3 regions of the Lysinibacillus sp. YS11 genome follow, and region 1 is predicted to be linked to each of the others. Evidence: riboswitches for the same ligand, from Rfam matches in the RefSeq annotation. Region 1 holds a riboswitch; each other region holds the start of a gene.

The links. Region 1 has a riboswitch for lysine ahead of LBYS11_RS01405 (amino acid permease). Riboswitches for the same ligand answer to the same signal wherever they lie in the genome.
Region 2: another riboswitch for lysine. It lies ahead of LBYS11_RS16615 (aspartate kinase); the one in region 1 lies ahead of LBYS11_RS01405 (amino acid permease).
Region 3: another riboswitch for lysine. It lies ahead of LBYS11_RS10830 (transporter substrate-binding domain-containing protein); the one in region 1 lies ahead of LBYS11_RS01405 (amino acid permease).

Annotation. Positions count from the first base shown of each region.
Region 1 covers NZ_CP026007.1:283,177-294,020, reverse strand. The annotation lists gene LBYS11_RS01430 (Nramp family divalent metal transporter) at 1-1,082, shown strand, start outside; gene LBYS11_RS01425 (ABC transporter permease) at 1,130-1,819, opposite strand; gene LBYS11_RS01420 (ABC transporter ATP-binding protein) at 1,812-2,735, opposite strand; gene LBYS11_RS01415 (sensor histidine kinase) at 2,866-3,801, opposite strand; gene LBYS11_RS01410 (response regulator transcription factor) at 3,808-4,500, opposite strand; gene LBYS11_RS01405 (amino acid permease) at 4,651-6,114, opposite strand; lysine riboswitch at 6,195-6,371, opposite strand; gene LBYS11_RS01400 (CynX/NimT family MFS transporter) at 6,550-7,758, shown strand; gene LBYS11_RS01395 (hypothetical protein) at 7,826-8,356, opposite strand; gene LBYS11_RS01390 (nitric oxide synthase oxygenase) at 8,406-9,452, opposite strand; tRNA gene LBYS11_RS01385 (tRNA-Glu) at 10,023-10,094, opposite strand; tRNA gene LBYS11_RS01380 (tRNA-Asn) at 10,096-10,172, opposite strand; tRNA gene LBYS11_RS01375 (tRNA-Ile) at 10,179-10,252, opposite strand; tRNA gene LBYS11_RS01370 (tRNA-Gly) at 10,257-10,330, opposite strand; tRNA gene LBYS11_RS01365 (tRNA-Phe) at 10,336-10,411, opposite strand; tRNA gene LBYS11_RS01360 (tRNA-Ser) at 10,418-10,510, opposite strand; tRNA gene LBYS11_RS01355 (tRNA-Ala) at 10,524-10,599, opposite strand; tRNA gene LBYS11_RS01350 (tRNA-Pro) at 10,615-10,691, opposite strand; tRNA gene LBYS11_RS01345 (tRNA-Arg) at 10,707-10,783, opposite strand; tRNA gene LBYS11_RS01340 (tRNA-Lys) at 10,802-10,844, opposite strand, start outside.
Region 2 covers NZ_CP026007.1:3,308,488-3,319,331, forward strand. The annotation lists gene racE (glutamate racemase) at 1-475, opposite strand, end outside; gene LBYS11_RS16580 (MarR family winged helix-turn-helix transcriptional regulator) at 486-938, opposite strand; gene LBYS11_RS16585 (helix-turn-helix domain-containing protein) at 1,013-1,234, opposite strand; gene LBYS11_RS16590 (acyl-CoA thioesterase) at 1,422-1,886, opposite strand; gene sdhB (succinate dehydrogenase iron-sulfur subunit) at 2,082-2,861, opposite strand; gene sdhA (succinate dehydrogenase flavoprotein subunit) at 2,867-4,621, opposite strand; gene LBYS11_RS16605 (succinate dehydrogenase cytochrome b558 subunit) at 4,688-5,296, opposite strand; gene LBYS11_RS16610 (YslB family protein) at 5,569-6,003, shown strand; gene LBYS11_RS16615 (aspartate kinase) at 6,102-7,328, opposite strand; lysine riboswitch at 7,462-7,639, opposite strand; gene uvrC (excinuclease ABC subunit UvrC) at 7,747-9,537, opposite strand; gene trxA (thioredoxin) at 9,661-9,972, opposite strand; gene LBYS11_RS16630 (amino acid permease) at 10,094-10,844, opposite strand, start outside.
Region 3 covers NZ_CP026007.1:2,187,212-2,198,055, forward strand. The annotation lists gene LBYS11_RS10815 (HAMP domain-containing sensor histidine kinase) at 1-645, shown strand, start outside; gene LBYS11_RS10820 (2-oxoglutarate dehydrogenase E1 component) at 878-3,703, shown strand; gene odhB (2-oxoglutarate dehydrogenase complex dihydrolipoyllysine-residue succinyltransferase) at 3,794-5,056, shown strand; lysine riboswitch at 5,397-5,583, shown strand; gene LBYS11_RS10830 (transporter substrate-binding domain-containing protein) at 5,703-6,560, shown strand; gene LBYS11_RS10835 (amino acid ABC transporter permease) at 6,731-7,456, shown strand; gene LBYS11_RS10840 (amino acid ABC transporter ATP-binding protein) at 7,469-8,200, shown strand; gene LBYS11_RS10845 (DUF6501 family protein) at 8,464-8,661, shown strand; gene LBYS11_RS10850 (toxic anion resistance protein) at 8,710-9,777, opposite strand; gene LBYS11_RS10855 (5-bromo-4-chloroindolyl phosphate hydrolysis family protein) at 9,774-10,424, opposite strand; gene LBYS11_RS10860 (hypothetical protein) at 10,841-10,844, shown strand, end outside.

The DNA.
Region 1 (10,844 bases):
TTATAGCCTTTTCTAATTTAATGGCCGTGTTAATTCAGTCCCTGTCTGCCAAGCTTGGGATTGCGACAGGAAAAAATTTACCTGAAGTAGCACGCGAGCATTTTTCTAAAAAAACATCTATCTTTTTATGGATACAGGCGGAATTGGTCATCATTGCCACAGACCTCGCGGAATTTATCGGAGCAGCATTAGGGCTTTATTTACTTTTTAATATCCCAATGCTTCCCGCCGCATTGATTACAGCAGTGGGTTCATTCGCTATTTTAGAGTTGCAAAGAAGAGGATTTAGAGCCTTTGAAGCAGGTATTTCTGGAATGGTTTTAATTGTTGTATTGGCATTTGCCTTCCAAACATTTTTAGCGCAGCCAGCATGGGGCGATGTGGCGATTGGCATGTTCACACCACACTTTGAAGGTGTAGATTCACTATTATTAGCAACAGGTATTTTAGGTGCAACCGTTATGCCTCATGCTATTTACTTACATTCTTCTTTAACTCAAAGTCGTATTATTGGTCGAAATGAGGCAGAAAAAAAACGTATTTTCCGTTTTGAATTTATCGATATTATCATCGCTATGATTATTGCTGGTGCCATCAATATGAGCATGCTCATCATTGCCGCAGCCGTATTCCATACCCAAGGTGTTGTAGTTGAAGATTTAGATGTTGCCTATAATGGCTTAAAAGTTGCGCTCGGCCCAATGGCTGCCATTTCCTTTGGTCTTGGTTTACTTATTGCAGGGCTTGCTAGCTCCTCTGTAGGGACTTTAGCTGGTGACGTAGTGATGCAAGGCTTCATTCAAAGAAAAATACCTCTTTATTTACGTAGAGCGATTACCATGGTGCCACCACTTGCAATCATTGCCTCTGGTGTGAATGCTACCTATGCTCTCGTTCTTAGTCAAGTTGTTTTATCATTTGGTATTGCCTTTGCACTTGTCCCTCTTGTTATGTTTACAAGTAAACGAGACATTATGGGAAGCCTAGTTAATCACCGTATTACAACTGTTTTAGGTTGGTTTGTCGTAGTCGTTGTTGTTACGTTAAATATTTACTTACTGTGGGAAACAATTTTTGGATAACAAAAAGCCAGGTACTCTATAGCAATGAGCACCTGGTATCTTTTTGATTAAACATCCACCTTTTCGATATTTCTAATGGCTAAATAAGCAATACCAAGACCCACGATTGCTAAAGTAATTGGAATAATAATAATATCGTTTAAAGTAAAGTTACCTGAATTTGACGAAGTTACAGACACAATTATAATAGATGAAATGATAGTTGTCGGTATAGAGTATTTTCTCATCCCGAAATACAATGGGATTAAAGCTATACCTGAGGCAGCAATCGCATTCATCAATACAGAAGGTATTTGCTGGATAATTAAAGAACTAGATAGTACATCAGGAATTAATTCATATCGATCGCTTATGATACAAAAAATGGTTGTAATAAGAGCATTGGAGATAATGATCATACTGAAAGTAAATAGCATGACAATAGCAAGCTTTGCGACCATTAATTTCTTTCTACTTATAGGATACATAAAGGCTAATGTAATGGTTTTAAATTTATATTCTCCGATGATTAACTTAGCTATTAACGTAGAAGCAAAAATCATAAAAACTGCTCTTACAAATGAATCAATAACACTGAATGCAACCTCATAATTTTCAAGCCCTGGGTCTCCTTCCACTTTAGAAATAAATAAAATCATAAACAAAAAACCAAGAATAACAAAATTAGCGATAATGGCTCCTTTAACATATGAACCTAAATGAAATTTTTTCATTTCTAAACGCATTAAATTAAGCATGGACAACACCTCCATTGATTAGCTTTAAGAAATAATCCTCTAATGAACTAGTTTTTTTACTAATCTCTTCAATCTCAACGTCATGTTCAATTAATGCTCTCGATAGGCTTTGTTGGGATACTGTTGAGTCGTATATACGTATAGAGTTATCATCCATCAGCTTAAAATTCGTAATGTTTAATTCGCTTTCAATAATAAACGCTGCCTTTTTCCCATCACTTACGATCACTTCCGTATAATTGACCTGATCACGATTAATAGTATCCATTGCTACCTCAGTGATGAGCCTTCCATTCTTAATAACACCTATTGTATCGACCAATTGTTCTATTTCAGCTAGAATATGACTAGAGATAATAATAGTTATGCCGTACTCCTTACAAAGCATCTTGAAAAGCTCTCTTAACTCCTTTATCCCTACTGGGTCCAATCCATTAATTGGTTCGTCTAATATAAGTAACTCTGGCTTTGTAATAATGGCCCTTGCGATGCCTAATCTTTGCTTCATCCCCAGAGAAAAATCTTTAACCTGCTTATTCTCTGTATTCGATAACTTTACTAAATTAAGAACATGTGCAATTTCTTTCTTATCATAATAACCCATGTATTCACAATGTAATTCCAGGGTCTCTCTAGCCGTTAATTTTTCATAAAAAATAGGATATTCAATAATTGTCCCCATTCTTTTTAGTATTTCATAGGATTTGTCCGTCAATTTCGCCCCCAAAATTTCTACATCCCCACTTGTAGGCTTCGTAAGATTAGTTAGCATCTTCATAACAGTCGTTTTACCCGCACCATTTGGACCTAAAAATCCATAAATCTCTCCCTTCTTAACGTTCATATTGACAGCAGAAACAACTTCCTTTCCATCGTACACTTTCGTAAGCTGATTTGTTTTTACAATGTATGTCATGTAATTCTCTCCCTCAATTGTGACTAGCTTCATTATAAAAAATGAAACTCTCTATTTTATTACTGCATTCTTACATATTTCTTAAGTAAAAAAGCCTGCAAAGCATTAAAGCTCTACAAGCATAATCGATTTAATACATCATTCGCTTTAACGAAATCGTAAAAATAGTTCTTTCATAGGGAATACTCGATAAACGGATGGAGCCATTCATTATTTCTACTAGTCTCTTTGTAATCGTTAGTCCCAAACCGCTACCTTGGAAAGATTTATTTCGAGAATCCTCAAGTGTATACATTCTTTCAAAAACGCGATCGATATGATATTCATCAATGCCCCTGCCACAATCCCACACATCAATATCAATATTGACTTCATCATTTCTTATGGTAATTCCAATTACATTGCCATCTGCTCCATATGCAATAGCATTAGACAGTAGATTGTTTAACACTCTATTTAATGCTTCTTCATTACCAAGTGCATATATGGAGCTTTCTGGGATATCAATTTTAATATTTAATCCCATTGAAGTAACCAAATCGTAAAAAGACAAAACATTTTTTCGGCATATTTCACTGACATTGATTTTAGTGATTGGATAATCTGTGTCCCCAGCCTCTAATTTTGCCAAGTCAAAAAATGTATGAATAATTTTTAATACTTCTAATGTTTTAGCATGTACACCCTTAAGTAAACGTTGCTGTTCCTCGTCACTAATCCCGTTTTGAAGTTGAAGCATTTCAATATAGCCAAGTACAACGGTTAAAGGCGTTTTAAGATCATGGGAAATATTGGCCAACATCTTTTTCATGGAATTTTCCATTTTACGATGTGTAGCCTGAATTTTTTGATGTTGATCTAGCAAAGTATTCAGTGTAATAAGTAACTGTTGAATTTCTGAATTTGTAGTTGTTACTAGAATCTTTTCATACGTCTGTTCATTCACAATTACGTGTAGTTTTCGATGAATATATTGGATAGCATGTTCTTGTTCCTTCTTGATTTTCCATTGAAAAATAAGAATGCCGATTAGCAATACAATGATTAATAATAATAGAAATATCATATATTCTTACCCTTCAAATTTATAGCCGATTCCCCATAGGGTTTTAATATAGTGAGGATGTGACGGATCATCTTCTATTTTTTCACGGAGTCTTCTGATATGTACATTTATAATATTTTCATCTCCGTAATAGGCATCTTTCCATATCGTCTGATAAATTTGCTCTTTGGTAAAAACTCTGTGACGATTTGTCACAAACAATTTTAAAATGGAAAATTCCTTTGATGTCAGCTTTATGTCTTGTCCGCTCTTTGTTATTGAGAAATTAACGATATCTATCTTTAAATTATCAATTTCGAGGACCTCTTGCTTTTGTTCAGCTTGACTAGAGTATTTCGTAGCTCTTCTGATAACAGCCTTTACACGTGCTGAAAATTCCAGCATAGAAAAGGGTTTAGCAATATAATCATCTGCCCCTAATCCTAAGCCCAATGCTTTATCAACATCACTGTCTTTTGCAGACATAATAATGATAGGAAGTGCTGCCTGCTCTCTAATAATCTTTAATACTTCCAATCCATTTAATTTAGGAATCATAATATCTAAGATGACTAAATCAAAGGTTTTTTGCAAACAATTTTGTAATGCCTCTTCGCCATTAGTCACTGTTGTGACATGGAAACCTTCCATCGTTAAGTAATTAGAAACCATTTCACGAATGGCTTCATCGTCTTCTACAAGTAAAATATGCTTTTGCACTATGATGCACCTCTCCTATCAAAACCCAATTTCCATATGTATATTACATTACCATATTTATGATGTATCATTAGAGATTTGTTTATGAGTGTTGAAAAAAGAGCTGCTCCATAAACCATCACTCTTTGGTTTATAGAACAGCTCTATTATTTAATCTTCAACTTTTAAATCACAATCTTCAAGTGGAAGCATTTTTGTTTTGTGCTTTAATTTATAGCCAAACCATAATGCTAAAAATAATGGAATCCCAATATACGAAACAAGGATACCGTACCAATCAATCTTATCGCCTGTAAAGGCTGTGTAATTTTGTCCAATGACTACGATCATACAAACTGTAAAAGCAAATAATGGTCCAAACGGATATAATTTGGCTTTATAAGGTAATAACTTTGGATCTAAGCCTTGTGCATCAAACGCTCGGCGGAAACGATAATGACTAAACGCTATACCTAGCCATGCAATAAAGCCAGACATTCCAGAAGCATTTAATAGCCAGATATAAACCACTCCATCGCCAAAGAAGGATGCCAAAAATGCTAAACAGCCTACAGCTAATGTTGCCATAAGTGCATAAATCGGAATACCTCTACGACTTAGCTTTGCAAAAAATTTAGGTGCATGTCCATCCACTGCTAATTGCCATAACATACGAGAAGATGCATATAGTCCTGAATTTCCTGCTGACAGCATAGCCGTTAAAATAATGGCATTCATTAATGAAGCAGCAAAGGCAATACCTAGGCGGTCAAACACTAGTGTAAACGGTGATACTGCGATATCTTCTGATAATAAACGTTCGTCTGTAAATGGAATTAACATCCCAATTGCACCAATCGCTAAAATATAAAACAAAAGAATACGCCAAAATACAGATTTAACAGCCTTCGGAATATTTTTACCAGGATCATCTGTTTCACCAGCTGTAATTCCTAGTAATTCTGTTCCTTGGAATGAAAATCCTGCAGCTAGGAAAATACCAAATGTAGCAAGGAAGCCACCATGGAATGGCCCATCACTAACAAAGAAATTAGTGAAACCTACAGGAGCCTGCCCACCTAAAATACCAAAAATCATTAGTAAGCTAATGATAATAAAAACAATAACCGTTGCTACTTTAATCATGGCAAACCAATATTCACTTTCACCATAACTTTTTACGGATAGTAAATTAAACGTCAATACAACAGCAATAAATAATACTGTCCAAAGTGCTGATGAGCTATCTGGGAACCAATATTTCATAATTAATGACACAGCAGCAATTTCGGCAGCAATGGTGATTGCCCAGTTATACCAGTAGTTCCAGCCTAATGCAAAGCCCAAAGCAGGATCTACAAATTTGGTTGCATACGTACTAAATGAACCTGAGGATGGCATATAGGCAGCCATTTCCCCTAAGCTTGTCATTAAAAAATACACCATAATACCAATTAAAGCATAGGCAAGCAATGCTCCTCCAGGACCTGCCTGAGCAATTGCTCCTCCACTGGCTAAAAATAGCCCCGTACCAATTGTACCGCCTAAAGAAATCATTGTAATATGACGGCTTTTTAATTCTTTTTTCAGCTTCGGCGCTTTATGTCCGAGCTGATTTACTTTTATTTCACTCACGATATAGCTTCCTTCCTATTTATGAGGCAAAAAAATGCCATCACATATACACTGTGATGGCTACTTAATCCTCAGTTTTCCTACATGATAGCTCAACACGTTGTGCAAACGTGACAGTTCTGTTCCTTTCGGAGACAGCCCCAGCATGAGGTTTTCAAGTCCCCTCACACTTCGGCAATATTTCCTTTCAGCTAATTTCATCAATGCTTGTCATTTCAATTAGCATACTTATAAATATCGCGACCTCTACCTCAATACAAACATGAGGCATATAATTATTAAATTTATGATGTTTATTATACTAACATAAGACCATAGACATTTCAATACAACCACAAATGTTCTGTATTTTATGAATCTTCTACTATTTTTAATAGTGTGATAAAGTGTTATAGTAGTTCAATTAGAATGGTTATTATTAGGGGGGATTTTATTTTGACTACAAATGATCATTCCACTAGTTTTCCAAGTAAAAAAATTAGCTGGAAAGGAACAACCTTACTTTTAGTCTTTGGAGTTATCTTTATAGCCTCTACATTACGAATGCCACTAACTGTTGTTGGCCCAATTATATCCTTTATCCGTGAAGATCTTGGAATATCTAATGTTTTGGCAGGCTTTCTAACAACGATACCATTGCTGGCTTTTGCTGTTATATCTCCATTTGCACCAGTTGTAGCACGCAAACTAGGGCTTGAGCTAACATTATTTTTATCAACTTTTCTCTTGGCTTTAGGAATTGTCCTACGTTCACTTGGTACTACAGAATTACTTCTATTGGGTACTGTGTTAATTGGCGTAGCCATTTCTTTTGGAAATGTACTAATTCCAGGATTATTGAAATTGAAATTTCCCTATCATGTGGGTTTATTAATGGCCTTTTTCACCATGTCCATGAATTTTACTGCTGGCCTTGGTGCTGGTATTAGCTATCCGATAGCTAATTCATCGTTAGGCTGGCAAGGTGCACTTTCCATTGCACTCATACTCGTTCTAATTACAATCTTAATTTGGATACCTCAACTAAAATCAAATAAACCGGAACCAGTTACTACATCTAAGAAGACCAGTACACCTTTATGGAAATCACCTGTTACTTGGGCTGTCACAGGGGCAATGGGTTTACAATCTTTATTATTCTACACAACAGCAGCTTGGATACCTGAGATCTATATTGCTCAAGGTTTAGCACCTGATAAAGCTGGCTGGATGTTTTCAATCATGCAATTCTCACAAGTACCAATGGCCTTAGCAGTGCCTATTATTGCTGGTAAAATGACTTCTCAACGCCCACTTGTATTGATGTTTACATCCTTCTATTTAGTAGGCTTTGTTGGGGTTGTCATGGAATGGACAAGTCTTGGGGTACTGTGGATGGTTCTTCTAGGGTTAGCAGGTGGTTCTTCATTCGCCCTAGCAATGATGTTCTTCACTCTCCGGACTCGTACTGCATTTGAAGCAGCAGATTTATCAGGCTTTGCGCAATCTTTGGGTTATTTATTTGCCGCAATTGGTCCTATTCTTTTTGGCTACTTGCATGATTTATTTGGCGGCTGGAATATTGCGGGATGGCTCTTTGTCGTTGTAGCAATGTTACTCTTCTTTTGCTCAATGAGAGCCTCTAAGGATGAATATGTGCATTAAAATTAAATAAAGCAGGTGGATTTGATTCCTCCATCTGCTCTATTTCTATATAGTGTTTACACATTACTTAATTGTCGGGTTGCTGGAGTAATGTTAGCAATTCAGCAAGGCATTCTGATGCTTCATTATTATGAGCTGTTATAGTAGAAAAAATAGGAACAGCCTCTTGTAAAAGCATATAACTATAATAGTAATAGCCTACAAAAGCTTGCTCCTCATAGCCCTTTGGCGTTTCTTTCTCCCACTCCTGCTCATCATTATCCTCATTTTCTATCCACAAATAGTTGACGTCTAATAGCTCCTGCATATTTTTAACAGTATTGACTGGGTCGAGATAATCCTTGGTAATAGCATGTGCCACAGCTAAATATAACTGTACCTCTTGTAAGGAGACAACCTCTAATTTTTTACGAATAAGCTTTTTTAGAAGGACAAGCAAAACCCATGGTGTCACCTGCCACAGTGTACCTTGATGTTCAATTAATTCAGCTAGTTGTGTGTATTGCTCCTGTTCTATCAGCTTAGGAATGGCTGTACCTCTACCATAAGGTGTCGTCAATTGTCTCCATGGGATATTGGGAATTTGCTGATCTAACATAGTAAGCCCTCTCTCATCAAAAGTATCGAAAGTAAACAATTCTTTTACACTAATAGCATGGTTTTTGATAAAAATAATTTGGTGTATGATAAATATTTACATAGGGTTTATGGAATATATGAGTTGTGGCAGGGGAAAGTGGTGGGATTAACCATGTCCAGTTGCCTGTAACTTCTCTTCCTGTTGATTTTTCTGCCTCCTCAAACAATTTAAACTGCTGAGCTGCTGTATGATGATCAACAATGCTCACACCATCTTCTTTAAATGAGTGAAGAACAGCAATATTAAGTTCTACTAAAGCACGATCACGCCAAAGAGACGCTTGTTTGGTTGTATCAAGATTAAAAATCTCTGCAATTGCAGGTAACATATTATAACGATCATGATCTGCTAAATTTCGTGCGCCAATCTCTGTTCCCATATACCAGCCGTTAAATGGAGCTGCTTGAAAATCAATTCCAGCCATTTGAAAACGCATACTCGAAATAATAGGTACGGCATACCACTTCATTCCTAATTTTTCCACATCGTTTGACTCTGGATGACGGATTGAGACCTCTACTATATTTTCTTCAGGAATTACAAACATTTGAGGAGCACGATTATCTACCTGTATAACGAGTGGTAGTACATCAAAATCAGTTCCTTTACCTCTCCATCCTAACGACTCACACACTTTTGTAAATTTAATGGACTGTGAATCTCCAATAATGCCTGCATCTGTTTCATAGCCTGCATAACGAATTAGTTGATGATTCCAAATCCGTACTCTATCTGAAGCAAACACTGTTATAGTTGGACGAATTTTCCCATGATTTGTCGCATAATCAATATGTTCTAGTAATTTTTGAAAAATAGCCTTTTCATCTAAAACATCACGTGCATCTACCACATGCAGTGACTGCCAAAACAGACGTCCAATACACTTATTGCTATTTCGCCATGCCACACGTGCGCCAAAAACTAGCTCCTCTGTTGTTGGGTGATATTTACCTGCATCCTTAACTGCCTGTAATCTATTCTTTAACCAAAGTTCTGATTCATTTTGTTCTGTCTGATATAGACTTAAAAATTGCTGTATCTCCTGTATATTCATATCGATTCCTCCACTTATCCTCATATTAGAGGAACAAAACAACAAGCACCATGAAAATAGTAATTGAAAAAACATACATATTTTATATATGAAATAGTTTGTTCATATTTACTCTATAGACTCTCTTTCGTAAGAGAATGTAAGGGAGAAAGATTTTAATTATTATAAAAAGGCTACAGTAGTCATGTAGCCTTTTTCAGGGGGTTGTAGAACAAAGAAATCAATAGAATTTTTGTAAATGGTGAAAAAGCTATACGTTCTGGGCTACTTACTTGCTGCTGTTGCTTCGCTTTCGCATAGAGCAGAACCAGTTTCACAAATTCTCTGGCCAGGATTTCGCCTGTATCGCTATACTAGAGAAGTCAAGCAGCCTTCACAAAAGTATTGACCATGGAAGTGTACGTGGTAAGTGAAACGGCTTATAGGAGCCCATAGTAAGATGCTAGGGGAATTAAATTCAGTCCCTCACCTTGCAAATAGGTCTTTTTCTGCTATTGCATTATCTTTTATCGTTTAAAGAACAGGAGAATAGAAAAAAGCATGTAACACACATCTGTGCTACATGCTTGATGACCCGTACGGGATTCGAACCCGTGTTACCGCCGTGAAAGGGCGGTGTCTTAACCACTTGACCAACGGGCCGTGGCTCCGAAGGCAGGACTCGAACCTGCGACAACCTGATTAACAGTCAGGTGCTACTACCAACTGAGCTACTTCGGAATAATATGGGCCTAAATGGACTCGAACCATCGACCTCACGCTTATCAGGCGTGCGCTCTAACCAGCTGAGCTATAGGCCCATTTTGGAGCGGGTGATGAGAATCGAACTCACGACATCAGCTTGGAAGGCTGAGGTTTTACCATTAAACTACACCCGCAATAATGGTGGGTCAGGACGGAATCGAACCGCCGACACTTAGAGCTTCAATCTAATGCTCTACCAACTGAGCTACTGACCCGAAAAATGGAGGAGGTAGAGGGATTCGAACCCCCGCGCGGTGTTACCCGCCTGTCGGTTTTCAAGACCGATCCCTTCAGCCAGACTTGGGTATACCTCCAAAAATATTACAATGGTGGAGCCTAGCGGGATCGAACCGCTGACCTCCTGCGTGCAAGGCAGGCGCTCTCCCAGCTGAGCTAAGGCCCCATTTATCATGAAAGATGGTCGGAATGACAGGATTCGAACCTACGACCCCTTGGTCCCAAACCAAGTGCTCTACCAAGCTGAGCTACATTCCGTAAACATGATTTTATTGGCGCGCCCGACAGGAGTCGAACCCATAACCTTCTGATCCGTAGTCAGACGCTCTATCCAATTGAGCTACGGGCGCATGTTAATTAAAAAATGATGAGCCATGAAGGACTCGAACCTTCGACCCTCTGATTAAAAGT
Region 2 (10,844 bases), 1.6 Mb from region 1:
AGTCACCTTTATATTCGCCACTTTCTACAAGTGGTACGAATGTGGGACAAGCTAGTGGAATAATATGTGTTGACGTATTAAGTGACAATAAGGCTTCTTCATACGCCCCACTTTTAATTGTTCCTTCTGTTGCAAGCACAACGACTTCATGTCGCTTCGTTTTTTTTACAGCTGCACGTGCGCCAGCATTGATAACACCTAGTACTGGAAAAGGCATATTTCTTTGTAAACTTTCGAGTGCTACTGCAGTCGCTGTATTACAAGCTATAACGAGCATCTTAACATTCAATTTTTCGAGTGCTTTTGCCATTTGCCAAGTAAAATTCCGTACTTCCTGACGACTTCTTGGACCATACGGACACCTTGCTGTATCGCCAATATAATAAATCGTTTCGTTTGGTAATCGCTTCATGATTTCTTTTGCTACGGTTAAACCGCCTACTCCTGAGTCAATAACGCCTATCGGGGCATTCATACTTTCCGCCTCAATCCTGTTTCATGTGTACATGTAGTTTTTCTAAATAGCTTGATAATTGCGCGACTTCTTGTTCATTAAAACCAACAAGCATCTCTTGCAAATATTGCTGTCTTTTTTCAATTACTTCTTGAATGATACGTTCGCCCTTTTCGAGAAGATGAACGACAACGACACGGCGATCATTTTCATCACGCACACGCTTGACTAATTCATTTTTCTCCATTCGGTCCACTAAATCTGTTGTCGTGCTAAAAGCTAAATATAAACGGTTTGATAATTCGCCAATTGTAATATCACCAAGCTCTTCTAACCACTGTAATGCAACAAATTGTGGCGGCGTAATCGCATAATCGGAAACAATTTCTCTTCCCTTTTGCTTCACGATGGCCGCTATATAGCGTAATTCCTTTTCAACCGTTGCAACGGTTTCAGGTGAGTGCTTTGTTACTTCATCCGACATATAACTATTTCACTCCTAAAAATACGTTGAATAGTTCTATTTTGTCGTTTTTTTCACGAAATAGCAAGTGTCCATTAGTCTAATTTAAATTCTTCCAAGCGTAACAGCTCAATTAACGCCTGAGATCGATTCGTTACACCTAGCTTTTGAATTGTATTGGAAATGTGATTTCGCACTGTTTTTTCACTAATACCAAGCTGCTCTGCAATATCTCTCGTTGTTTTTTCAGCTAATAAAAGCGCAAATATTTCACGTTCTCGGTTTGTTAAAAGAGAACGATGATGAGAGCCATTCATTCAGTTACACCCTCCTCCCCCGCACGTATTGTAACTTATGTTAAGGGGCAGGAAGCGGTGACGGCTATTTGCATGATTATTCCATGTTTCCTTAAAAATTTCGAAAATTACATTGTTACATTCATAAATTTTACGTAAAAAGCAAAACCTACTATTTCAATAAATTTACATATACTTATATATTGAACTAGTGAGGCAGAATGGCCAACTGAATGAATTTCGTTTTTTCTTCCTCTGAAATCGGCACACTTTTACCTGTACGAGGATCCATTTGTACAATTGTTCCACGACCAGTGAAACAGATTTCGTCCTTTTGATTTTTTGCTAGATAGTGAATGTCCATCGACGAATTCCCAACTTGCGCGATTTTTGTATAGATTCGTAGTACGTCATCAAAGAAAACCTGCTTTACATAATCGCATTGTAAATCGGCTACAATAGGTATAGATTTCACATTCTCTTCTCCAACTGGGGGCATTAAAATTCCTAAATGTCTGAAGTAATCAATTCTTGCTTGCTCAAAATATGTAAAGCTAATCGTATTGTTCATATGACCATACATGTCTGTTTCTGAAAATCGCACTCGTACCTCGCTAAAAAATGAAAAACCCTTTTCCCACTCTTGAAAATTATCGATATAATTTGCCTTCATGATATACCATCCCCTGTCATGTAATTGCCCGTCTTTTATCAATCAACGGCAAACAAAATGAATACTTATTCATTATAAAAGAAAATGCTATATTATCATAGAAAAAATGTAAATAAACAACTTGATAAATTTCATTTCTATAACTATAAAAAACTCCCTTACACTTCGTGTAAGGGAGTTCAGCTTGTCCGTATATTAGTCTACGTAGTGGTCAGAACCGAAGAAGTTACGGAACATTTGCACTGTAGTTGCACGGTTTAATGAAGCGATGGATGTTGTTAAAGGAATCCCTTTTGGACATGCAGCAACACAGTTTTGAGAGTTACCACAGTTTGCAAGGCCACCGTCACCCATAATCGCATTTAAACGTTCATCTTTAATCATAGCACCAGTTGGGTGAGTGTTGAAAAGACGTACTTGTGATAATGGAGCTGGTCCGATGAATGAAGCTTTTTCAGACACGTTTGGACATGCTTCCATACATACACCACAAGTCATACATTTAGATAGTTCATAAGCCCATTGACGTTTACCTTCTGGCATACGTGGACCTTCACCTAAATCATACGTACCATCGATTGGTACCCATGCTTTAACTTTTTTAAGCGCGTTGAACATACGTTCACGGTCAACTTGTAGGTCACGAATAACAGGGAATGTTTTCATTGGCTCCAATTTAATCGGCTCTGTCAATTGGTCTACTAGTGTAGAACATGATTGACGTGGACGGCCATTGATCACCATTGAACATGCACCACAAACTTCTTCTAAACAGTTCATATCCCATGATACTGGTGATGTGTTTACACCATCTTCAGTAACAGGATTTTTTTGAATTTCCATTAAAATTGAAATTACGTTCATACCATGACGGTAAGGCACTTGGAATTTTTGCCAGTAGCTATTGCCGCCTTGTGTATCTTGACGTAAGATTTCCACTTTGACCATTCTTCCAGTATTAGCTGCGATTTGCATAACTTTTAGTCTCCTTTCGCAGAGTAGTCGCGTTTACGTGGTGGGATTAATGAAACGTCGACTTCTTGGTACGTGATGATTGGATTACCAGTAGCTGGGTCAAACTTCGCCATTGTTGTTTTTAAGAAGTTCTCATCATCACGGTTAGGGAAATCAGGTTTATAGTGTGCACCACGAGATTCATTACGTAATAGTGCACCTTTTGTCATTACTTTTGCAAGCACTAACATATTTTTAAGCTGACGTGTAAAGTGTGCGCCTTGATTGCTCCATTTTTGCGTATCATTGATGTTGATGTTGTTCCAACGCTCAGTAAGCTCATCAAGTTTTTTCAATGTATCTTCAAGCTGATCATTGTAACGTACTACAGTCATTGTAGCAGTCATCATTTCACCAAGCTCTTTATGCAGTAAGTAAGCGTTTTCTGTGCCTTCCATTTTCATGATAGCATCCCATTTCGCTTGTTCCTCTTTTACACGAGCATCGTAAATCTCTTGTGGAAGATCTTCAGCATGCTTTTTAAGGTGTTTTACATAGTCTACTGCGTTTGGTCCTGCAACCATACCACCGTAGATAGCAGATAATAATGAGTTTGCACCAAGACGGTTTGCACCATGTTGAGAGTAATCACATTCACCTGCTGCAAATAGACCAGGAATTTCAGTCATTTGATTGTAGTCAACCCATAATCCACCCATTGAATAATGAACTGCTGGGAAAATTTTCATTGGTAATTTACGTGGGTCATCCCCTACGAATTTTTCGTAGATTTCGATGATACCACCAAGTTTAACGTCCAATTCATGTGGATCTTTATGTGAAAGATCTAGGTATACCATGTTTTCGCCATTGATACCAAGTTTTTGGTTTACACAAACGTCGAAAATTTCACGTGTCGCAATATCACGTGGTACTAAGTTACCATAAGCTGGGTATTTCTCTTCTAAGAAGTACCAAGGTTTACCGTCTTTATAAGTCCAAATACGACCACCTTCACCACGAGCTGATTCTGACATTAGACGGTTTTTGTCATCTCCAGGAATCGCTGTTGGGTGAATTTGAATGAATTCACCATTCGCATATGAAGCACCTTGTTGATAAACGATAGAAGCAGCAGAACCTGTGTTAATAACAGAGTTTGTTGTTTTACCGAAGATAATACCAGGGCCACCAGTCGCCATAATAACAGCGTCTGCACGGAATGATTTAATTTCTTCTGTACGCATATCTTGCGCTACGATACCACGACAAACGCCGTCTTCATCGATAATAACACCAAGGAATTCCCAGTGTTCATATTTATTTACTAAACCAGCTACTTCATGAGAACGAACTTGCTCATCTAGCGCATATAGTAATTGTTGACCTGTTGTTGCACCAGAGAAAGCTGTACGGTGCATTAAAGTACCACCAAAACGACGGAAATCTAAAAGTCCTTCTGGTGTACGGTTGAACATAACACCCATACGGTCCATCAAGTGGATAATGCCAGGTGCTGCATCACACATACCTTTAACTGGTGGTTGGTTCGCTAGGAAGTCCCCACCATAAACTGTATCATCAAAGTGGATCCATGGAGAATCCCCTTCACCTTTAGTATTTACCGCACCATTAATTCCGCCTTGCGCACAAACAGAGTGTGAGCGTTTTACAGGAACTAATGAGAATAAATCAACTTCAGTACCAACTTCAGCTGCTTTAATCGTTGCCATCAGACCGGCAAGACCACCGCCGACAACAATTATTTTGCTTTTCGCCATGATTATTTCTCACTCCTCTTAAAAAATTGCAATGATTGCATGTGCTCTATCGTAGCTTCTATTGAATTATACGAAAGCTAAAATAGCAGCCACACCAACTACACTTAGAATTACGAAAAGAATGTTTGTTACGTAAGTAGCGATCTTTTGAGACTGAGGAGATTGTGTAATACCCCAGCTTACTAGGAATGCCCATAAACCGTTAGATAAGTGGAAAGTTGCTGATAAAATACCAACAATGTAGAATCCAAGCATGAATGGATTAGCAACAATATTCGCCATCATGTCGTAATCAACGTGTGTGCCAAGTGCTTTTTGAATACGAGTTTGGAAAATATGCCATGCAATAAATATCACTAAGAATACACCAGTAAAACGTTGTAAAGAGAACATCCAGTTACGGTACGTGCTGAAACGTCCTGTGTTTGGTGTAGCAGTGAATGCAATGTAGACACCATAGAATGCGTGGAACATTAATGGAATATAGATGACAATCCATTCAACTAGGATAAGGAATGGAATCTTTTCCATTACTGCGGTAGCATCGTTGTAACTTTCTGCCCCGCCTGTTGCTGTAAAGTTAATGAACAGGTGCATCGTTAAAAACAGACCTACTGGAATGATCCCAAGTAGAGAATGTAAGCGACGCCATAAAAACTCTCGATCTTTCGACAAGACTGTTACCCCCCTTAGTACTTAAAATAGCACAACAAAAGAAGTCATCATTTTGTAAATGATACTTCATTGACTGTGTATTTCATCATGGTACAATATTATGACATGTTTATTGTACTCTCAAGAGCTACGAGCGTCAAGGCAACTCGGAGTTTTTCATAGAGCTTATTAAAGAACTAATCTAGTACATGATGCGTCGTTTTTTCTCGAAAAATCTATCATTACTTTATTACCGTTAAATTTTAAGAAAATTCTAAGAAAGAAGGATAACAATGTTAAACACTCCATCTCCTACAATCTCATCATTTGGCTATGAGATCATTCGTGATCATATTCTATCTTCTATACTCGGTAAACATGAAGATGACGTCCTTTATTGGGCAGGTAAAGAGCTTGCTCGCAAGTTCCCATGTAAAAGTCAAGATGAACTTATCGCATTTTTCGCAGATGCCTGCTGGGGTACATTAGAACTCATAAAGGAATCAAAAGATGGACGTATTTTCCAGTTGACAAATGACCCTGAAATTCTTCAAATAAAGCAGCGCAGCTTTAAACTTGAAGCAGGATTTATAGCAGAGCAAATTCAACTAGCTAAAGGCTATCTGACAGAATGCTATAATGAAAAACGGGAAAAGCAACAATACGTCATGTTTACAGTCAAATGGGACGTTAAAGAACGTATTATGAATACCATTCCCTCAGAATAATTAAAAAGGATTGTTTCCCATTAAAGAATGGGATGACAATCCTTCTTTTTTCTTCCTTTTATTTCGGTCAATTACATAAAATGCTGTTTCTTCTATTATTATATGTAAAGTGCTTGCTCTAAATTAAACTCATCATGGAGAGCATTAGCTGCTTGGATCATATCATCCTGTGGTACAACAACGGACACTTTTATTTCAGAAGTACTAACCATTTTTACAGGGATATTTTCACGACGTAACCGATCAAACATACGAGCAGCAACGCCTGGATTAGAAGCCATGCCTGAACCAATAATAGAAACTTTTGCTAGTCCAATTTCGAAGTCAGCAAAACTAAATCCAAGTGATAATTTACTATCCTCTAAAACACGTAATGCTTCCGCAAATTCCTCTTTTAAAATTGAAAACGATACAGTTGGCTTCAACCCATCAATAATGGCTTGGACAATAATATCTACATTAATACGGTTCTCTGCAAGAACCGTAAATATATCTGCTAATGAAGCATTGGAAAAAGCATCATACCCTACTGTTAAACGAATAATATCTGATTCAAATGCAACACCACGAACGACTAAATTTTTTTCCATTTCCACTTCCTCCTTCAATAAAGTGCCTACTGATTCTATTAAACTTGAACGTATAATAACAGGCATTTGAAATTTCTTCGCTAACTCCACCGCACGAGGATGTATGATATGAGACCCTAAATTCGATAATTCCAACATTTCATCATAGGAAATTTCTTGAAGCTTTTGGGCATTGGGAACATATCGTGGATCTGCTGTATAAACACCGTCCACATTTGTATACATATCTACTCTCTCCGCTTCCAACGCTATGGCAAGCGCAACAGCAGTTGTTTCAGCTCCACCTTTCCCAAGCGTGGTGATATTATGCACTTCGTCAATCCCTTGTTCTCCAGCAATAACCACAATTTGTCCCTGTGCAAAATGTTCTTCCATACGACTAATATCTATATAGTCGATACGAGCATGTCGATACATACCATCCGTATGTATACCAGCTTGCCATCCAGTTAGAGATACAGCCTCATAGCCTGCTTCCTGCAAAGCGATGGCAAATAAAGCACTAGATAATTGAGAGCCAGTTGACAAAACTGCATCTAATTCTCTTTTCGACACATCGTCAGTTAGTTGGTGTACCATCATTTTCATCTCTTTCGCAGTGTGTCCCATTGCTGCAACGACCACTACTACATCCAATCCTTTGTCCTTTTCAGCAATCGCTTTCCTAGCAGCCTCTTGGATTTGTTCAGAAGAAGCTAATGCAGCTCCTCCAAACTTCATCACGATTTTAGCCATTTCTTTCGTTCTCCCTTCCAGTTCATGTATTTCACCAAATTATGGGGGGTAAAACCGTTTCTAGAAAACTAAAAGGCAGCCTCCACATAACGTGAAAGCTGCCTATAACATGTACAATAATCATAACTTGCGCATGTGTGATAGCTCTCCGAAACGTTTAGAATCGACAGTCTTACATTTCTTAAATGCAAAACCAGTACGGCAATGGAACAACAATACTGTACTTCGGCAAGCTCCCCTTTCACACAATATCTCTGGACTTGTCCATCCTCCATCGTGTTACTCTTGAATCTTGCACCTCTATCATCACTTTAAAGTGAATGTATTCAATTCATTAAGCCTTAGCGTAAACAAACTAGTCACGCAGTTGGCTCTCCATAACATTGAAAACAATGTTATTTATAACCATAGCACATGCCTATTCCTTTGACAATGATTGTTGCTGAAAATAGCTAAAAATTTGGCTTGCTAAATTAGCGGGCATCCCAGCCTCCTGTAATGCTAGCTCGCTCGCCTCTCGAATTTTTTTGACTGAACCGAAATGTTTAAGCAGCTGTTGCTTTCGTTTTGGTCCTACCCCTTCAATATGATCTAATACAGATTGAATGGCATGCTTCTCATGCTGTTGACGCAAGAAGGTAATAGCAAAGCGATGGACTTCGTCTTGAATTCGTTGTAATAAATAAAAGCCATCACTTGTACGTTTTAAGCTAATCACTTCTGGTGGATCACCAAACAAGAGCTGAGATGTATTATGCTTATCATCCTTGGCTAAACCAGCAATCGGTATAACAAGACCAAGCTCATCTTCTAGTACTTCACGGGCTACTTCCATTTGTCCCTTACCACCATCAATTAAGACTAAATCTGGTAATGGTAGTCCTTCCTTTAAAACACGTATATAGCGACGACGTATAACCTCCTGCATTGCACCGTAATCATCATGCTTGGCTGCTGTACGCGTTTTATATTTTCGGTACTCCTTTTTCGCAGGCTTCCCATCAATGAAAACAACCATAGCAGACACTGCATCCGTTCCATGCATATGACTATTATCAAAAGCTTCAATTCGTAAAGGTGTACTAATACCCATTGCTTCACCAAGTGCCTCACAAGCACCAATCGTACGTTCTTCCTGACGCTCTATTAGCTGGAATTTAGCTGCCACAGCAATTTCAGCATTTTTGGTAGCTAATTCAACCAATTCCTTCTTTTGACCTCTTTTCGGTGTGAGCACTTTAATTTCTAATAATTCTGTTAAGATAGCTGCATCAATGGCTTGTGGAATAAAAATTTCTTTTGGCTTAATATGCTCTGGCTTTTCATAAAAGCGCCCAACAAATGTTAAAAATTCTTCCTCTGCATCTTGATAGATGGGGAAAATTGAGACATCGCGCTCAATCAGCTTTCCTTGGCGCACAAAGAAAACCTGAACACACATCCATCCTTTTTCAACAGCATAGCCAAATACATCTCGATTTGTTGTATCACTTGAAACTATTTTTTGTTTCTGCATAACCGTATCAATATGGGCAATTTGGTCTCGGAATTCCTTCGCTCGCTCAAATTCCAGGTTTTCTGCAGCTGCTAGCATTTTAACTTCAAGCTCTTTTTTGACTGCCTCCACACCACCATTTAGAAACTTCGTCATATCCTCAATCATTTCTTGATAAACCTGACCTTCAATTTCCTTCACACAAGGTGCTAAGCATTGACCCATGTGATAGTACAAGCAAACCTTGGAAGGTAATTGTACACATTTGCGCAGCGGATACAATCGATCCAATAGCTTTTTCGTTTCACTTGCTGCATAGGCATTCGGATAAGGACCAAAATATTTTGCCTTATCCTTTTTTACCTTCCGTGTCGTAATCAGACGAGGATGTTTTTCATTCGTAATTTTTAAATATGGATAGGTCTTATCATCCGTTAACATGACATTATATTTTGGATCATGTAATTTGATGAGATTCAGCTCTAAAATAAGTGCTTCAATATTTGATGACGTTACAATATACTCAAAATCTTCTATTTCACCTACAAGCCTTTGCGTTTTCCCTTCATGTGTTCCAGTAAAATAAGAACGTACACGGTTTTTTAGAACTTTTGCTTTACCGACATAAATGATAGTCCCTTGTCGATCCTTCATCAAATAGCAGCCAGGTTGATCTGGTAAAATATCCAGTTTTCGCTTTATTAAATCGTTCATTACCTACCTGCCCCCCTAAGTAAAAATTCCCCTCATTAGAATAATGTTAGTTATTTTCTTTATTATATAACGAAAAAAAGCCGAACACATCAATTGATGGCTCGGCTTTGTGAACTTCATTCATTACGCATGTTTTGCGATAAATGCTTCTAAAGCTTCTTTTGGTTGGAAGCCTACTGTTTTGTCAACTAATTCTCCATCTTTAAATAATAGTAAAGATGGGATTGACATAATTTGATACTGAGCTGCAGTACCTTGGTTATTGTCAACGTCAACTTTTACAATTTTAGCCGCACTACCTGCTGCGTCCATTTCTTCAAGAACTGGCCCAATCATTTTACATGGTCCGCACCAAGCAGCCCAAAAGTCTACTAGTACTAACCCTTCTTTAATATCGTCCTGGAACGTAGCATCTGTTGCATGTACAATTGCCATTTGAAATCCTCCTTAAACTTACTATGCTTGTAGTATAGCATGGATAAATTCACTTGAGCGAACAATCTGCCTACAATGTATTTTTTATGCAAATCTGTGTCGAAAAATCAATACACAGTCATTAATTGACTTGATAACGCCCCTTCAATACATAGGTTAACGTAATAAAAAGGTAAATAGCTAACGTAATGCCTGTCACAATAATAGATGTGGTGAAAATAATTCCGATGAGAATCGCACTTAACGCCAATATAGCTATCCAAGTCGTATAAGGGAACCATTTTACTTCATAGGCACTTGTGTGCTCTGCTTGTTTTTTACGTGATTTTAAATGTGCAATCGCAATAATTAACCAAATAAATAACACAGTATAACCAAGTGATCCCATTAGAAAATCAAATGTTTTGCTTCCCGCATATAAAGATAAAATGACGCCTAAATACATCGCTAAAGTACACATTAAAATAGCATACACTGGTACTTTTCGTTTCGATAAATAAGCAAAGATTTTAGGCACACGTCCATCTACAGCCTGTGTATATAGTACGCGTGATGATCCATACAGTCCTGAATTCATTGATGAAATAATGGCAAGTAAAACAACAGCGTTCATAATATGGTCTGCCCCTGGAATACCAACCATTTTAAAAACCATGACAAACGGGCTTTCAGGAACCCCATTTACTTCATTCCAAGGAATCAAGCTTACGATAATAAAGAATGGCAGTAAGTAAAAAGTAACAATACGTACTAATGTACTGCGAACAGCTTTTGGCACTACTTTTTCCGGATTTTTCGTTTCAGCTAATGTAATCCCGATGATTTCTGTCCCACCATAGGAGTAGATAACTACAAGCATTGCAGCAATTAAT
Region 3 (10,844 bases), 1.9 Mb from region 1:
GATGCTTCTCATGAGCTGCGTACACCGATTCAAGCAATTGAAGGGCATCTTTCTCTTTTAAAAAGATGGGGCAAGCATGATCCTGCCATATTAGAGGAATCCATTGATACCTCCTTAACAGAAATTGCTCGTATGCGCAAAATGATTGAGGAATTATTAGAACTTGCACGGCGTGAGGAAAAAGATGAAACAAGTGAGGCCAATGCATTAGTGGTCATCGAAGCAGTGATGGATGAGGTAAAGCTTGTTCATCCACAAGCGCGAATATTGCTGTCGAAACATGGTGAAATTGGTCCGTTATTTATCACCGAAAATGCACTAAGTCAAATCGTTCGTAATATAATAGAGAATGCCATTCGTTATTGTGAAAAAATTCCTGAGATACAAATTTCTATTTCTGTTGCTGGAAATTATGCATGTTTAGAAATTACTGATAATGGTATAGGAATAGCACAAGACAATATTCCGTTTATCTTTGATCGTTTTTATCGAGTGGATGAAGCAAGAAATCGCCAAATTGGTGGAACAGGCTTAGGGCTTAGTATTTCGAAGATGTTACTTGAAAAATACAATGCCACAGTAGAAGTCAAGAGTGAGGTTAATATTGGAACCGTTTTCTCGCTGAAAATCCCGCTAAAATATTAAGAAAAATACACGCTTTATTTCATTATTCTATCCTTTGCGAAAAAAATTGCTTAATTTGCTAAAAAGAGTTGTATTTTTTGTGAAGAGTAGTAAGATTGAGATGGAAAAAACGTTCTTTAAAATATGGAAAAGTAGTGAGAAACATTCTTTTAAAGAACGGCTAAATATTATATAATTAATTGCAATTTAATTAATGGAACTGCCGAAAGGCAAAATTTGGAGGTCATTTTTCATGTCGAACAACGTTACAACTGTAAGTTCTCCATGGTCAGCTTTCTCTGGTCCTAACCTAGGATATGTGATGGAGCAATACGACTTATTCTTACAGTCTCCTGAAGAAGTAGAACCGGAGTTAGTTTCTTTATTCCAACAATTTGGTGCACCAGTAGTAGTAGAAGGTGAAGTAGCTGTAGCTAGTCATACAGCAGCGGCTCCTGCTGGCGATTACAAAAAAGTGTTAGCCGCTGTAAAACTAGCAGATGCAATTCGTTCACGCGGTCATTTAGCAGCAGATATCTATCCTCTGAAAAACCGTGAACTACAAACAGCTCAAATTGAAGAAAGCGCGTTCAACTTAAGCGCTGCAGATTTAGCTGAAATTCCTGCAGCAATCTTCTTCAAAGATGTGCCAGCAAACGTGAAAAATGGTAAGGATGCAATCGACTATTTAAAAGCTATTTATACAGATAAAGTAGCATTTGAATATGGTCACGTAGTAGCTACTGAAGAACGTGATTGGATTCAAGCGCAAATCGAATCAGGCTCATTCAAACAAGCATTATCTGCGGATGAGAAGAAAGCCTTATTAGATCGTTTAACTCGCGTTGAAAATTTCGAGAAATTTATTCATAAAACTTTTGTAGGACAAAAGCGTTTCTCTGGTGAGGGCTTAGATACGCAAATCGTTCTATTTGATGAAATTATTAAAACGGCAGAAGCAAAAAATGTGGAAAACGTACGTATTGGTATGGCACACCGTGGTCGCTTAAACGTTTTAACACACATTTTAAATAAACCTTATGACATGATGTTCTCTGATTTTGCACATGTTTCCAATGATTTATTTATGCCAGAGCATGGCCGCCTAGAAATTACAAAAGGTTGGACAGGTGATGTGAAATACCACATGGGTGCTTCTTACAACCGTGAATCCGGTATGAATGTGAAATTGGCTTACAACCCATCTCACTTAGAAGTGGGCAATCCAGTAGTACTTGGTGCTACTCGTGCAACACAAGATGATACATCTAAACCAGGGCAACCTATTTTTGACCGTACAAAGGGCTTAGGCATTCTTGTACACGGTGATGCTGCATTCCCAGGTCAAGGGATTGTAACAGAAGTGTTAAACTTCGCTAAAACAGAAGGCTTTACAACAGGTGGAACAATCCATATTATCGCAAACAATATGATTGGATTCACAACGGAACATTATGATTCTCGTTCTTCTGTGTATTCTTCTGACCCTGCAAAAGGCTATGAAGTACCAGTAATCCATGTCAATGCAGATAGCCCAGAGGCAGTAGTGCAAGTTGGACGTTTTGCGGCAAACTACCGTCAAACATTTGGCAAAGACATTATTGTGGACTTAGTAGGTTACCGTCGCCATGGTCATAATGAAACAGATGACCCAACAGTGACAAACCCAGAAACATACAAATTAGTGTCTAAACATGAAACAGTGCGTGCATTATATGGTGCACAATTAGTGGCAGAAGGTCTTGTAACTGCTGATGATGTAGCAGCACTAGATACAGCTATCTATGCAGAAATGCAAGCAGCCTATGACCACGTCAAAGAAATGGCAGAAAAAGATGATCATCATCATTTAGAAATGCCAGAAGAATTAAAAGTAGAGTTCCCACAAATTGATACAGCAGTAGGTGCGGAACGTTTAGAAAAAATCAATGAAGAGCTTTTAGTGTTTGAAGAAAACTTCGAACCACAGAAAAAGCTTGGTAAAATCTTAGAAAAACGCCGTGATGCTTATGCGTCTGCAAAAGTTGACTGGGGTCATGCTGAAACTTTAGCGTATGCAACGATTATTCAAGATGGAACACCAGTACGCTTTACAGGTCAAGATGCACAACGTGGTACATTCTCTCAACGTCACTTAGTACTGCATGATAAAAACAATGGCAATGTCTTCACACCACTACACCATATTTCTGGTGCGAACGCATCCTTTACAGTACACAACTCTCCACTGACTGAAGCTGGGGTGGTAGGCTTTGAGTATGGTTACAACCTAGAAAATAGCCATGTACTAACAGTATGGGAAGCACAATTCGGTGACTTTGCGAATATGGCACAAGTGATGTTTGATAACTTTATTTCAGGGGCACGCTCAAAATGGGGTCAAAAATCTGGTCTAGTTATCCTTTTACCTCATGGTTATGAAGGTCAAGGTCCAGAGCACTCTTCAAGCCGTATGGAACGCTATTTACAAATGTCAGCTGAAAATAACTGGTTTGTAGCGAACTGTTCAAATGCAGGAAACTACTACCACTTATTACGCCGTCAAGCAGCATTATTAGGTACAGAAGGGGTACGTCCACTTGTAGTCGTATCACCAAAATCATTATTACGTCACCCATTAGCTGCGGCGAATGCTGAGCAATTAGCAAATGGTTCATTCCAAGAAGTGATTGAACAACCAGGCTTAGGGGCTAAACCAGAAGCTGTAGAGCGTATCGTTTTAGGTACAGGTAAAGTGATGATCGACTTAGCAGAGCGCGTGAAAGACGGCGAAGGCTTCGATCACCTACACATTATTCGTGTAGAACAACTTTACCCATTCCCAAAAGAGCAAGTAGCTGGTATCATTGCTAAGTATCCTAATGCAAAAGAGATTGTTTGGGTACAAGAAGAACCTAAAAACCAAGGCTCATGGAATTATGCATTAGAAACATTATATGAACTTTCAGAAGGTAAAAAACTTCGCTATGTAGGCCGTCCTGCAATGAGCTCAACTTCTGAAGGGGATGCAGATTCTCATAAAGCAGCACAAGCAGCTCTTATTGAAGAAGCGGTTGCTGAGCCAGTAAAGGTTAAATAACATATATCAATTTTTGAAACCGGGCTACTTGCCCTTAAGCAGTAGCCCTTCTATGTGCGTCATGCACGTTAATCAAAGGAGGAAATGAAAGTGGCTGAAATTAAAGTCCCTGAATTAGCAGAATCGATTACAGAAGGTAGTATCGCACAGTGGGTAAAAAAAGTGGGCGATCGCGTTGAAAAAGGTGAATTCATCGTTGAACTTGAAACAGATAAAGTAAACGCTGAGATCATTTCTGAAGAAGCAGGTGTATTAACACAAATTTTAGCTGAAGAAGGCGATACTGTACTAGTTGGTCAAGTTATCGCAGTAGTAGAAGCAGGCGAAGGCGCAGCAGCAGCTCCAGCAGCGGCAGCACCAACTGAGGCAGCACCTGCACCAGCAGCGCCACAAGCAGCACCTGCACCAGTTGCAGCAGCTCCAGTAGTAGAAGAAACTTCTGGTGAGCGTGTAGTTGCATCTCCAGCAGCACGTCGTCTTGCACGTGAAAAAGGTATTGACCTTGCAGCGGTATCTCCAGTAGATCCACAAGGACGTGTACGTGTACAAGATGTAGCAGCTCATGGTACAGCACCAGCTGTAGCACCAGCAGCAGCACCTACATCCGTAGCAACTTCAGGTGGCCCAGTAGTATTCACACCAGCAGCTAATTCTGACCGTGTAACAATTGAAAAAATGAGCCGTCGTCGCCAAACAATTGCAAAACGTTTATTAGAAGTTAAACAATCAACAGCAATGTTAACAACATTCAACGAAATTGACATGACAAACATCATGGCACTTCGTAAACGTAAACAAGAAGAGTTTGTAAAAGCAAACGACATCAAACTTGGTTTCATGTCATTCTTCACTAAAGCTGTTGTTGCAGCACTGAAAAAATACCCATACGTAAACGCTCAAATCTCTGGCGATGAGATTCATTTAAATAACTTCTTTGATATCGGTATTGCTGTATCGACTGAAGAAGGTTTAGTCGTACCAGTTGTACGCGATGCTAATAGCAAAAACTTTGCAGAAATCGAAAAAGATATTGCTAACTTAGCGACAAAAGCTCGTGATAAAAAATTAGGCTTAAATGACATGGCTGGTGGATCATTCACAATCACAAATGGTGGTGTATTCGGTTCATTAATGTCAACACCAATTATGAACGGTACACAAGCTGGTATTTTAGGTATGCACTCAATTGTAAACCGTCCAGTTGCAGTAAATGGTGAAGTTCAAATCCGTCCAATGATGTATGTAGCACTTTCATACGATCACCGTATCATCGATGGTAAAGATTCTGTAGGATTCTTAAAAACAGTTAAAGAATTAATCGAAAATCCTGAAGATTTATTATTAAATTCATAATTCCATTAAACCCTGCGAACAATGTTCAGCAGGGTTTTTTGTATGACGAAAGGTATTGAGCGATTCTATGCTTGAAAGAGTACGAATGGTACATCGTTTATAGGAGCAAAGAAAGAAAAAAACGCAACTTTTCTCATATGTAGAACATACTCTATAATAAATATTTGTTGTAATTTTCAGAAATATCAACAAAAGTTCAACGATTTAAAGTGGAAGCAGAACGCACAATATCCTAATATTGTCATTAGTCAGAAAAATGTTAAAATCGTCTTGACGAACATATTAGTTTTATAGTAGTATCTAAATATCAATTAAATAAACAAACCTCACGAATTGTTACCAGTGAGGTAGAGGCGCGGTATTTATTAGTTCATTGTTGAGTAAAAGCAAGCGAAGACGCAATGAAGAAGGAAATATCGCCGAAGTATAAAAGGAGCTCGTACTTTTATACTGGGTCTGCAGTGAATAAGTGCAGGACTGTCCTAGTAAATGGATTTCCAGATTTACTAGGTTGTGCTATCTCGGAAACATGGAAATTATAGTGAGGATTTGGGCAACTGTCATAAAAGGTAAGACCTAAGTTCAATAAACTTAGGTCTTTTTTAGTACAGTTGTCTTATTTTTTTACAGAAAAGGGGAGTTTTTCATGAAAAGAAAATGGTTGTTAGTAATGATCTCTATCATGACGGCAATTGTGCTAGCTGCATGTGGCACAAGTGACAAAAAAGAGGGCGGTTCAAGTGATGCTGGAACTGACAAAGAAGAAGGTGGCGGTGAATTCCGAATTGGAATGGAGGCTGGCTACCCACCGTTCAACTGGACACAGCAAGACGATGCAAATGGTGCAGTGAAAATTGCGGATAATGCAGAGTATGCAGGTGGCTATGATGTACAAATGGCAAAGAAAATCGCTGAAGGTCTAGGCAAAGAGTTAGTCATTGTTAAAATGGAGTGGGACGGTTTAGTTCCAGCGCTACAATCAAACAAAATTGATGCAATTATTGCAGGTATGTCACCAACAGAAGAACGTAAGAAAACAATTGATTTTACAGAAAACTATTATACTTCTGATTTTGTTATGGTTATTAAAAAAGGTAGCAAATATGAAGGCGCAAAATCGATTCAAGACTTCTCAGGTGCTAAAATTACATCACAATTAAATACATCAAACTACACAGTTATCGATCAAATTAAAGGCGTAGAAAAGCAAACAGCAATGGAGAGCTTCCCAGCAATGCGTGTGGCGTTAGAAGCAGGTAAAATTGATGGCTATGTAGCTGAACGTCCAGAGGGCATTTCCGCTTCTGCTGCCAACGATAAATTCACATATGTAGCATTTGAAGAAGGCTTTGATACAGACCTATCAAATACTTCAATTGCTGTAGGCTTACGTAAAGATGACGCAAATCGTGAAAAAATCAATGAAATCCTAAAAGGCATTTCAGAAGATGATCGTCAAGCGATTATGGAAGAAGCTATTTCTCAACAACCCGCAGCACAATAATGACATGGCACGGACTAGCAATTAGTCCGTGCATGATCATTTCATCATTATCAAAATGAGAACCTCTCTACATAATGATAATGTCCTAGCGTGACAAATCATAGAATGGTAGAAAGAGCTAGGACACAAAAGAAATAAGCGAGCAAGATGACATTGTTAGGAGGAACATCATGAGTCTTGAATGGATACTTTCAATTATTGAAAACAACTGGCAAATGTTTTTACGAGGTGCGTATTATACGTTACTGATTTCGAGTATTAGTACAATTATTGGTGCATTTATCGGATTTTTCATCGGAATTATGCATACGATTCCAGTTCGTAAAAAAGGTGTGAAATTTTATAGCTTAAAGCTCATTAATTTTATACTAACATGCTATGTTGAATTTTTCCGTGGTACACCAATGATTGTACAAGCTATGGTTGTCTACTACGGATTAGATATCGCATTCGGTATCGATATGCACTTTATTACAGCAGGTATTTTAGTCGTTTCCCTCAATACAGGGGCATATATGGCAGAAATTGTTCGTGGCGGTATTGTATCCATTGATAATGGTCAATACGAGGCAGCATCAGCAATTGGCATGAATCACTTCCAAATTATGCTTCATGTTGTCTTACCGCAAGTAGCGCGTAATGTTTTACCAGCGACAGGTAACCAATTAATCATGAATATTAAAGATACAGCCGTATTAAATGTCATTGGAGTAACGGAATTATTCTTCCAAACAAAATCAATTTCGGGTAACAACTTCCGTTATTTCGAATCATTCTTCGTTGCATGTGTTCTTTATTTCATCATGACATTTACCGCATCTCGCATCCTTCTGTATGTTGAAAAACGTCTAGATGGTCCTGATGCCTATCAAAAAGAACAAAAAGAAGCCGTATAGGGGGACGCACAAATGGCAGTCATTAAAATCGAGCATTTAAGTAAATCATTTGGACGTAACCAAGTGTTAAAAGATGTGAATTTCCAAGTGGAAAAAGGAGAGGTAGTTTGTTTAATTGGCTCCTCTGGCTCTGGTAAATCCACATTGCTTCGTTGCATAAATTTATTAGAAACGCCAAGTGGCGGTCAAATTATTTATAAAGGGGAAGACATCCTAGATGAAAAGCACAATATTCAAGAATATCGCACACATTTAGGCATGGTGTTCCAGCAGTTCAATTTATTTAACAACCACAATGTCATAAGTAATTGCACGGTGGGCCAAATCAAAGTGTTAAAACGTTCGAAAAAAGAAGCAGAAGAAACGGCGCTTAAATATTTGAAAATCGTTGGCATGGATCAATATGTGAATGCCAAGCCCCGTCAACTCTCGGGTGGACAAAAGCAGCGTGTGGCCATCGCTCGTGCCTTATCAATGAATCCTGATGTAATGCTATTCGATGAGCCAACATCCGCATTAGACCCAGAAATGGTGGGTGAGGTATTAAAGGTAATGCGTCAGCTAGCAAACGAGGGCAATACGATGCTCATCGTGACACATGAGATGGAATTTGCCAAAGAAGTAGCAGATCGTGTTGTCTTTATGGATAAAGGTGTAATTGTGGAAGAAGGCCCTCCAGCACAAGTATTAGTCAATCCACAACATGAACGTACGAAGGAATTTTTAAAGCGTACATTAAAATAAGCACAAAAAAGTGAGTCCAACCTGTTGGACTCACTTATTTTCTAGAATTCCATTCTGCATAAAGTACAAAGCAGATTGCGAATGCTACAGCAATGATAAAAAACCATTGCGGTACACCACCAAAACTCATCATAACACCTCAAATTTTCATTTTTTTTGGATAGAATAGGTATAGTATTTCTTTTTTCTCCACAAAAGACCAAAAATATTATAAAATAAGCAATAGACATTAGCTTTTGCTAGTAAAGAGAGGTAGAGAGAATATGTTACATTTAAAATGGAAAGATGCGCCAACATTACGAACGGTTACTTGCAAACATACAAATGCATCGAAATACTTAGTATCAAACGTATTAACAGTAGGAAAAGAGTATGAAGTGAAAAATGAAACAGAAGAGTTCGTTTTTATCATCGACAACACAGGTAATGTCGGTGGCTACTATAAAGATTATTTTGAATAAAAACAAACAGGGTGGTTCAGAACATTTGCTGAGCCACCCATTTTTTTGTTAATCTCGCTGATAGCTGCTAGCACCCGCCACATCCTGTAGCTGTTGTTTCTCTTGTTCAGTTGCGGTATGCAGGGCAAAGACATCTTTAATTGCTGTTTGCAGCTCTTGCTGTGTTTCTTTAAACTTCGAAACTTGCTGTTCAAACGTGGGACTTGAGAAGCGATCATGAGCCCTTGATAATCGCTCCTCTAAACGTGCATAATGATGATCCATATGCATCGATAGCATCATCGCCAGTTGGTTTTTCCAGAGCGGAATCAAGGTAACGATAGAAAACTCAATTTTTTCAGCTAATGTTTGATTGGCCTGCTGAATCATACGGATTTGAGGAGCTGTTTGCAGAGCGACTTGCTGTGATACTTGTAAATCATAAATACGTTGATCGAGTCTTTCGATTTGAGCAGCAAAGTCATTTAATTGCTGGATCGCAAGTGGCTGTTTGGTAGCTTGGACACTCGTTATTTGTGCAGGTAGCTCTACCTCAATGGCTTGCTGCTTTTTCATTTGTCCTGCGGCAATCGCCGTTGCCAATTCCTCAAAAAATCCTCGATTATGGGCATAAAGCGCCTCTAAGTTTTCAACATCTTTTATCAGCTGAAGCTGTGCACGTTCTAGCTGAACGCCAATGCGCTCCACCTGTATACTAATACGTTCAAATTCTGTGAGTGTTTGCTTCACATTAGGCTCGGTTTTGCCAAAGATTTTTTTGAAAAAGGTTTGCTTTTTTGGTTCCAAAGCAGTCGGATCTACTCGATCTAACGTCTGCATTAAAGAATCCAGCATTTGACCTATTTTAGTGACATCCTTTTGCTTTACTTGAGCAAGCATGCGGTCGGCAAATTGAGACAGAGCTCGCTGTGAATCTTGCCCAAGGGACAGCAATGATTCAAAATCAGTCAAATCGATTTGACTGGCATACAGTAATGCGCGACTTTGTGCAAGAGGCGATAGCGTTTCATAAGTCGCCATCGCCTCGTTTTGCGGAGTTGTTTCTAAATAGGATTGGACTAGTGGAGAAAGCCCTGGTATGGTATTTAGTTGAAATGCGTGTTCGTTTGCTGTCATTTATCATCGCCTCGCCAGTCCAATTGTTCTCTACGTCTAAGATTGGAACGATTTGCGAATTCAATCTCCATTTGCAGATGATCGATATCATTTGCAAGTGCATCCTTTAAATCAATTTGAATTGTGTCATTCAAATCAGTTAGGGTTTCACGTGTTTTGGATAAAGTTAATTGAATTTCCTTATCCTTCACTGGCTGCTTGGAAAGCATTGTATATTTATCCGTTAATTCTACAGCAGAAGGTAAGTGTGCATAGAAAAATGGTTCCACATTATAAAATTTACGTGGGTCTGTCTTGACGATTTTGACGATATTTTTGGAGATACGCGTCATTTCAAGTAGTTGTTTAAACGCTGAAACAGAACGTACACGTAAATAGTTTTGACTCAATGTTTGAATATGCTTATTAGCTGTTAATACTTGTGTTTCAATGTGTTTGAATTCTTCTTTTGTGATGCCTGCTATTTGCATGACTTTCTTTTTTTGTCTATGTTTCAGCAACGCTGTACTCGTCGCATAGGAACCCGCAAACAGTAAACCACCAAGGAAGAATCCAGGATTTGCCGCAATTGCTGCGATAGAAACAGTTGTGAGCGAAATAAGAAAGCTGGCACTATGTCTAGAGAAAAACTGTCCGACACTAAGCATTGTTTCATCCTCCTTGCTTTTCAATATGTCTATCTTCTTATACGAAATAATCGACATAAAGTTTCATTGAAAATTAATCCCTTACATAAATTTTACTGCTATTTGTGAACTTTCTCAATGATAATACATAGAATAAGTGAGTTGTTTCGATGAATAAGTCGGTTTTGTTATCCTAAGGAGCCATTCTGGCATCGGAATGAGCGATTTTTTGCATCTCGGTCACTGAATAGAGGAGCGTAATTTGATTCAAGAGCGGCTTCTGCCTCAAAGCGAGCGGTTAAGTGAGATCCATGAGCGGCTCCAACTCGAAAAGGAGCGGTTTATTTTCTAAGAAGAGCATCTTCATCCAAAATGAATGAGTCTTGTATGAAACTTTTTCCAAATGAATTCGTAACTGATACAAAGGGGGATATAGGATGA